One region of the Bradyrhizobium sp. USDA 3311 genome, then DNA from elsewhere that is predicted to be linked to it. Evidence: predicted binding sites of a transcription regulator. Region 1 holds the regulator's gene; the other holds the start of a gene.
What was found. The regulator PhoB, encoded in region 1, activates phosphate uptake and scavenging genes when phosphate is short. The targets are predictions, from matches to a motif close to TGTCATNNANCTGTCAT.

Region 1 (3,978 bases):
GCGCGTCTCCGACAAGACCGCGTTCATGTATCTCGGCGAGCTGATCGAGTTCGACGACACCAGCAAGATCTTCACGTCGCCGAGCGACCGGCGCACGCAGGATTACATCACCGGCCGGTTCGGCTGAGGAGACGGGACATGGGTTCTGAACATACCGCAAAGGCCTTCGACACCGACCTCCAGGAGCTCACCCGGCTCGTCGCCGAGATGGGCGGGATCGCCGAGCGCATGATCGTCGATTCCGTCGACGCGCTGATCCGCCGAGACGTCGCGCTCGGCCAGCGCGTCGTCGCCACCGACACCGAGCTCGACGCGCTGCAGAAGCGCATCGAGGAGCGCGCCGTGCTCACCATCGCCCGCCGCCAGCCGATGGCGGTCGATCTGCGCGAGATCGTCGGCGCCATGCGCGTTGCGACCGATCTCGAGCGCATCGGCGACCTCGCCAAGAACATGGGCAAGCGCGTCGCGGCGCTGGAGACGGATTTTCATCCGCTCAAGCTGTTCCGCGGCCTCGAGCACATGACCGACCTCGTGCAGCAGCAGGTCAAGTCGGTGCTGGACGCCTATGCCGCGCATGATCTGCCGGCGGCGATGGCGGTGTGGAAGGGCGACGAGGAAGTCGACGCCATCTGCACCTCGCTGTTCCGCGAGCTCCTCACCTACATGATGGAGGATCCGCGCAACATCTCGTTCTGCATCCATCTGATGTTCTGCGCCAAGAACATCGAGCGGATCGGCGACCACGCCACCAACATCGCCGAGACCGTGTTCTACATGATCGAGGGCCAGGCGATCACCGACAAGCGGCCGAAGGGCGACATGACGACCTTCGCCACGACGGTCCCGAATACCTGAAGACTTAAGGAGCGACGACACCATGGGCGCACGCATTATGGTGGTTGAGGACGAGGAAGCTCTCACCGAGCTTCTCCGCTACAACCTCGAAGGCGACGGCTATGATGTGGAGACGGTGATGCGCGGCGACGACGCCGACACCCGCCTCAAGGAACACATCCCCGATCTGATCGTACTCGACTGGATGCTGCCGGGACTGTCAGGCATCGAGCTGTGCCGCCGGCTGCGGACCCGGCCCGAGACCAAGCAGCTCCCGATCATCATGCTCACCGCGCGCGGCGAGGAGAGCGAGCGGGTGCGGGGTCTTGCGACCGGCGCCGACGACTACATCGTCAAGCCGTTCTCGGTGCCGGAGCTCCTGGCGCGCGTGAGGGGCCTGCTGCGGCGCGCAAGCCCGGAGCGGCTCGCAACGGTGCTGGCCTATGGCGACATCGAGCTCGATCGCGACAAGCGCCGCGTCGCGCGCTCGGGCCGGCCGATCGACCTCGGCCCGACCGAATATCGCCTCTTGGAGTTCTTCCTGGAGCATCCCGGCCGCGTGTTCTCGCGCGAGCAGCTGCTCGACAGCGTCTGGGGCCGCGACATCTACATCGACGAGCGCACCGTCGACGTCCACATCGGCCGCCTGCGCAAGCTGCTCAATCTCGGCCGCGAGCAGGATCCCATCCGCACCGTCCGCGGAGCCGGCTACGCGCTGGATGATCGCTTTGCGAAGGCGGAGCAGACGTAGGGTTTGCAGGCGTTGGTTTAGCGGGCTACAGCCACACTCTCAGTGTCGTCCCGGACAAGCGTAAGCGCAGATCCGGGACCCATAATCACAGGGCGTGGTTGTCGCGCGAAGAAGGTAACTCCGAGTCCCCGTAGCCACATCTTGCGGTGGTTATGGGTCCCGGATCTGCGCGCGCTTCAGGCGCGCTTGTCCGGGACGACATCGAGTTTGTTGGGCCGTCAACGCGTGACGGCCGTCACTCGATTTCAGAACAAACTCACCGCGAGGGCTTCGCCGGTGCGCGCCGGCGATCCGCGGCGGGCTGATATGCCACGCGCGAGTGCTGCGCGCAGTAGGGCAGGCCCGACAGCGCCCTGCCGCCGCAGAAGAAGAAATCCGGGCTCGAGGGATCGCCGACCGGCCAGTGGCAGGTCGCCTCGTTCAGCTCCAGCAGCGACAGCCGCTGGCTCATCGGCACCACGTTGTCGTAGGTGACCGGTTCGGCCTCCACCTCGACCTCGAAGGCCTGCGCCAGCGCGGTGTTGCCGCGCGCAATGGGGCGGCTCACCCGCATCATGTGCTGCGCGGGGCGCGCCTTGCGCGGCCGCGGAGCCGCCGATGAGGGGCTCTTGGCGCGGCCGGATAGGCCGAGCCTGTGTACCTTGCCGATCACGGCATTGCGGGTCACGTTCCCGAGCTCGGCTGCGATCTGGCTGGCCGATAATCCGGCCTCCCAGAGCTTTTTCAACTGCTCGACGCGATCGTCGGACCAGGTCAAAACCGTCATTGCACCCTTTCCCTCGCCGTGCGGCTGCCATCCTGGCGCCTCGCGGCGAATGCCTAAGCCTCGAAAAACCCGTGCCGTCAGAATCCCTTAAGGCTCGCCGGGCGCGCCGATAACGCCCGAACGTCTACGCCGGTACATGAGGACTTAGAGGATCAGAAACACTGCACGAGATGTCGTATCTGACAAGCCAAACGCTACAATATGGCGTGACTCACGCGCAAGAGTCCGCCGACTCGCTTCCACATGTTCCGTGGCGAAAACCCCGCAATTTCGGCTCCGCAAGACTACGGATTCAGCGTTTCGCGAGGCTTTCGGGCGGCATTGACACCGGTTTCACCAGGCATAAGATAGTGTCACGTGCCGCCCTTAAAAGGCGGCACGTTTCGTTTTCCGGGCCGGTCAATGGTGCGCTGCGTGAGCGTGTTCAGGCCGTCCGCAACATCAAGTGATCGTCATGACTAACAGCGCAGCGCCGCATTTGCTTCCCGTTTTCGCCAGATCCGACCTCGGTTTCGAGCGCGGCGAAGGCTGCTGGCTGATTGCGACCAATGGCGATCGCTATCTCGATTTTACCTCGGGCGTCGCCGTGAACGCGCTCGGCCATGCCCATCCCGCGCTGGTCAAGGCGCTGCAGGAGCAGGCCACAAAACTCTGGCACATGTCGAACCTGTTCCAGAGTCCGGACGGCGAGAAGCTCGCTGCGCGCCTGTGCAATGAAAGCTTCGCGGACTTCGTGTTCTTCTGCAATTCCGGCGCCGAGGCGCTGGAAGGTGTGATCAAGCTGGTCCGCCATCATCACTTCTCCAAGGGGCATCCGGAACGTTACCGCATCATCACCTTCGAAGGCGCCTTCCATGGCCGCACGCTGGCGACGCTGGCTGCGACGGGATCTGCAAAATATCTCGAAGGTTTTGGTCCGCCGATGGATGGCTTCGACCAGGTCCCGCATGGCGACATCGAGGCCGCGAAGAAGGCAATCGGTCCGCAGACCGCCGGCATCCTGATCGAGCCGATTCAGGGCGAGGGCGGCGTGCGTTCCGCAACGCCTGCGTTCCTCAAGGCATTGCGCCAGCTTTGCGACGAGAAGGGCCTGCTGCTCGCCTTCGACGAGGTGCAGACCGGCATGGGCCGCACCGGCGATCTGTTCGCGCATCGGCGTACCGGCGTCACACCTGACGTGATGTCGCTGGCCAAGGCGCTCGGCGGCGGCTTCCCGATCGGTGCGATCCTGGCCACCGCGGACGCGGCGGCCGGCATGGGTCCCGGCTCGCACGGATCGACCTTCGGCGGCAATCCGCTCGCGATCTCGGCTGCGAATGCCGTGCTCGACGTCATGCTGAAGCCCGGCTTCTTCGATCACGTGCAGAAGATGTCGCTGCTGCTCAAGCAGAAGCTCGCCTCCGTGATCGACCGTCATGGCGATGTCGTCAGCGAGGTGCGCGGCGAGGGCCTCCTGATCGGCATCAAGGCCGTGGTGCCATCAGGCGATCTCGTCGCGGCGCTGCGCAACGAGAAGCTGCTCACGGTCGGCGCCGGCGACAATGTCGTGCGTTTCCTGCCGCCCTTGATCGTCACCGAAGCCGAGATTGAGGACAGCGTCGGGCGGCTCGAACGCGCCTGCGCCGCG
Region 2 (3,978 bases), 3.6 Mb from region 1:
TGACGCCGTCGACCGCGGTCTCGACGACGGCGGTGAGGCGTGTCATGCTCTCGCGCAGCGCGCGCTGGGCTTCACGAACCTGGCCGAGGAGCTGGGCCGCATCCCGGTTCTTGCTCTCCTCCTCCTCGAGCGCGGCCTGGACCTGCCGGAGCTCGAACGGCGAGGGGATGGTCAGGATCTTCGGCAGAAGCGGCCAGAGCGCTCCCGCGGTGATGACCGACGCCACGGCGGTGAGCGCCTTGACGATGCCCTCGACGCCGTAGACGGGCACCCAGAGCGTGTAGATTGACAGCACATGCGTCAGGCCGCACGCCATGATGAAGACGGCGAACGCCCAGAAGACCCACCCGAATTCGAGGTCGCGCCGCTTGGTGACGAGGATCGCGAGTGCAAACGGGATCGAGAAATACGCAAGCGCAATGCAGGCATCCGAAACGACATGCAGCCATATCAGCTCGGGCTCCCAGAGCAGGCAGATGCCGTGCGGGGAGAGCATCGAGGAGTCGAGGATACGTTCGAGGTAGGCCAACATGTGATTGCTTCCCGAGAGGATTGCGGCCGGGGCCGGCCCGCAACATGGCATCGCTGGACGAATCCGCCAATAAACGTCTCACTCGCCGGGATGGGCGCCAAGGCCGGGCTATGCCGAAGGCATATTTTCGCGGGATGTGCACACTCGCGGGACGACAAGGCGGCCGGGCCTTTATCCGGCTGATTCGCCGGGGCCGGACCGGCATAGGTTAGCTCGTCGCGGCGCCCGCGGCCGGCCCGGCTTGCTGGCGCATCCGCGGCACGCTAGGACAGGCATGGCGGTGTCCCTCTCAAACCAATGTATCCGGCGATGACGACGCCCGTGGCTCTCACCATTGCAGGTTCCGATTCAAGCGGCGGCGCCGGCATCCAGGCGGATCTGAAGACCTTCGCGGCGCTCGGCGTCTACGGCGCCTCCGCGATCACGGCGCTGACGGCGCAGAACACGCGCGGCGTCACCGGCATTCATGCGGTGCCGGCTGATTTCGTCACCGCGCAGATCGATGCGGTGTTCTCCGATCTCGACGTCGGCGCGGTGAAGATCGGCATGGTGGCCCAGGCCGCCAGCATCGATGCGATCGCAGCCGCGCTGGCGCACTGGAAGCCGCGCCATGTGGTGCTCGATCCCGTGATGGTCGCGACATCGGGCGACCGCCTGCTGGCGTCCGAAGCCGTGGAAGCCCTGCGCATGCGACTGATGCCGCTGGCCTCGGTGATCACGCCGAACCTGCCGGAGGCGGCAGCTCTCCTCGGCGAGCCCGCCGCGGCCAGCGAGGCCGGGATCGAAGGCCAGGGGCGCCGGCTGCTGGCGCTCGGCTGCCGTGCGGTCCTGATCAAGGGCGGACACGGCGAGGGCGCCGAGAGCATCGACTATCTCGTCACGTCCGAAAGCACGATCGCGCTCGCCGCGCCCCGCGTCGCGACCAAAAACACCCATGGCACCGGCTGTTCGCTGTCCTCCGCCGTGGCAGCGGGTCTCGCCAAGGGCGAGACTCTCGAGCAGGCGGTGCGCAACGCCAAGGCCTGGATCAGCGCCGCGATTGCCGCTGCCGACCGCTTCGGCGTCGGCCACGGCCACGGGCCGATCCATCATTTTCACAAATTTTACTGACGCCGGCTTCGAGCTGCGCGCCGGCCCCGGCCGTTAACCAACAAGGCGACGGGGACCGGGCTTTTGCGGACAGCCATGGCCGCTTCGTGTCGCCTGATTGTCGCATGCGACTGATATTCGCGGGGAGGGCGAGGCGAGGTTTGATTCGTATCTGAGGGTGCCTCAAAGGTTCAATCGGTCATCCCCCTGTCACGGGATATTGTTACAGGCTGTCGCATGGGAAGCTACGATGTGAGTGACGAAAGCCCTGAAAGGCGCTTTCGCACCTTGTTCATCTCCGACGTTCATCTCGGAGCCCGCGGTTCACAAGCCGACCTTCTGTTGGACTTCCTGCGCTACCATGACGCCGAGACGATCTATCTCGTCGGCGACATCGTCGACGGCTGGGCGCTGAAATCGAGCTGGCACTGGCCGCAATCGCATAACGACCTCGTGCAGAAGCTTTTGCGCAAGGCGCGCAAGGGTGTCAAGGTGATCTACATCCCCGGCAATCACGACGAGTTCCTGCGCAACTATTACGGTACGCATTTCGGCGGCATCGACGTGGTCGAGAACACCGTCCACACCGGCGTGGACGGCAAGCGCTATCTCGTCATCCACGGCGACATCTTCGACCTCGTGGTGCAGAACGCGCGCTGGCTCGCCCATCTCGGCGACAAGGCCTACGACTTCGCGATCCAGATGAATCGCTTCGTCAACTTCTTCCGGCGCATGTTCAAGGTGCCCTATTGGTCGCTGTCGCAATGGGCCAAGCAGAAGGTCAAGAACGCCGTCAACTATATCGGCGCGTTCGAGCAGGCGCTTGCCGCCGAAGCGCGCCGTCACGACGCCGACGGCGTGATCTGCGGCCACATCCACTATGCCGTGATCCGCGACGAGGCCGGCATCCGCTACATGAACTGCGGCGACTGGGTGGAGAGCTGCACCGCGCTGGTCGAGCACGACGACGGCCATTTCGAGATCATCACCTGGGCGGATCAGGCGCAAAAGCCGGCGGCCGTCCCGCAGGTCGCAGCAAGGGCCGCTTGATGCGCATCCTGGTCGCGACCGACGCCTGGCACCCGCAAGTCAACGGTGTGGTTCGGACGCTAACCAAGCTTGCTGACGCCGCCAAAGGGCTTAACGTTGAAGGTCTTAGCGTTGAAGGTCTTGGCGTCGAGTTCAATTTCCTGACGCCGCAATCGTTCCGCACCTTCGCGATGCCGAGCTATCGCGACGTGCGGCTCGCGATGCCGCGTCCGGCGCGGATCGCCAAGCTGATCGCGGAAGCCCGTCCCGACAGCATCCATATCGCGACCGAAGGGCCGATCGGCCTGATGGTCCGCCGCTATTGCCGCCAGCGCAAGCTGCCGTTCACGACCAGCTTCCACACCCGCTTCCCTGAATATGTCCGCGCCCGTGTGCCGGTTCCGGAATCCCTGATCTGGCGGGCGCTGCGTCGCTTCCATGCGCCCAGCCGCGCCGTGATGGCGGCGACCCCGGCGCTCGCCCGCGAGCTGACCGAGCGCGGCTTTGCCAATGTCGTGCTGTGGCCGCGCGGCGTCGACACGCATCTGTTCCATCCCCGCGCGATCGATCTCTGCCTGCCGACCCCGGTGTTCCTCTCGGTCGGCCGCGTCGCGGTGGAGAAGAATCTCGAGGCGTTCCTCGACCTCGAGCTGCCGGGCACCAAGGTGGTCGTCGGCGACGGCCCGGCGCGGGCTTCGCTCGAAGAGGCCTATCCCGACGCGATCTTCCTCGGCGAGAAGCACGGCGAGGCGCTGGCGGACATCTACGCGGCCGCCGACGTCTTCGTGTTCCCCAGCAAGACCGACACGTTCGGCCTGGTCCTGCTCGAGGCGCTGGCAAGCGGGCTGCCGGTCGCGGCCTTCCCGGTGAAGGGCCCCCGCGACGTGATCGGCGATGCGCCGGTCGGGGCCCTCGATCACGATCTGCGCAATGCCTGCTTCACCGCGCTCGGCATCTCCCGGCAGGATTGCGTCGAATTCGCTGCCAATTACACTTGGGAAGCCTCGGCGAGGGCCTTTATCGACAGCATAAAGGCGGTCGGCGCGGTGCTGCCCGGCCGGAACGGCGCGGAACAGCCACGCTTCGTCGCCTGAAGAAGAAAAATCCTCGCGGGGAGGTGTCTTGCCCGTCGCTCAATGGGCGCGATAAGGTTGAGTATGACCGAACAGCCCCTTCCGATCGGCCCCGCCGATATCGATGCCGCAGCACGCGTGATCGCGCCCTTCGCCATCCGCACCCCGCTGTTGTCCTTTCCCGTGCTCAACGAGCGCGTCGGCGCAAAAGTGTTCCTGAAGCCGGAGATGCTCCAGCGCACCGGCTCCTTCAAG

Region 2: ACVWW6_RS21540 (UDP-2,3-diacylglucosamine diphosphatase) is a predicted target of PhoB. The motif match lies at 1,819-1,835, and genes of this name have one in related genera.

What each region holds. Positions count from the first base shown of each region.
Region 1 is NZ_JBSSFI010000001.1:969,071-973,048, reverse strand. It holds gene pstB (phosphate ABC transporter ATP-binding protein PstB) at 1-127, shown strand, start outside; gene phoU (phosphate signaling complex protein PhoU) at 139-855, shown strand; gene phoB (phosphate regulon transcriptional regulator PhoB) at 878-1,585, shown strand; gene ACVWW6_RS04740 (GcrA family cell cycle regulator) at 1,842-2,351, opposite strand; gene ACVWW6_RS04735 (aspartate aminotransferase family protein) at 2,806-3,978, shown strand, end outside.
Region 2 is NZ_JBSSFI010000001.1:4,550,233-4,554,210, forward strand. It holds gene ACVWW6_RS21530 (hybrid sensor histidine kinase/response regulator) at 1-532, opposite strand, end outside; gene thiD (bifunctional hydroxymethylpyrimidine kinase/phosphomethylpyrimidine kinase) at 842-1,642, shown strand; gene ACVWW6_RS21540 (UDP-2,3-diacylglucosamine diphosphatase) at 1,859-2,671, shown strand; gene ACVWW6_RS21545 (glycosyltransferase family 4 protein) at 2,671-3,744, shown strand; gene ACVWW6_RS21550 (threonine/serine dehydratase) at 3,808-3,978, shown strand, end outside.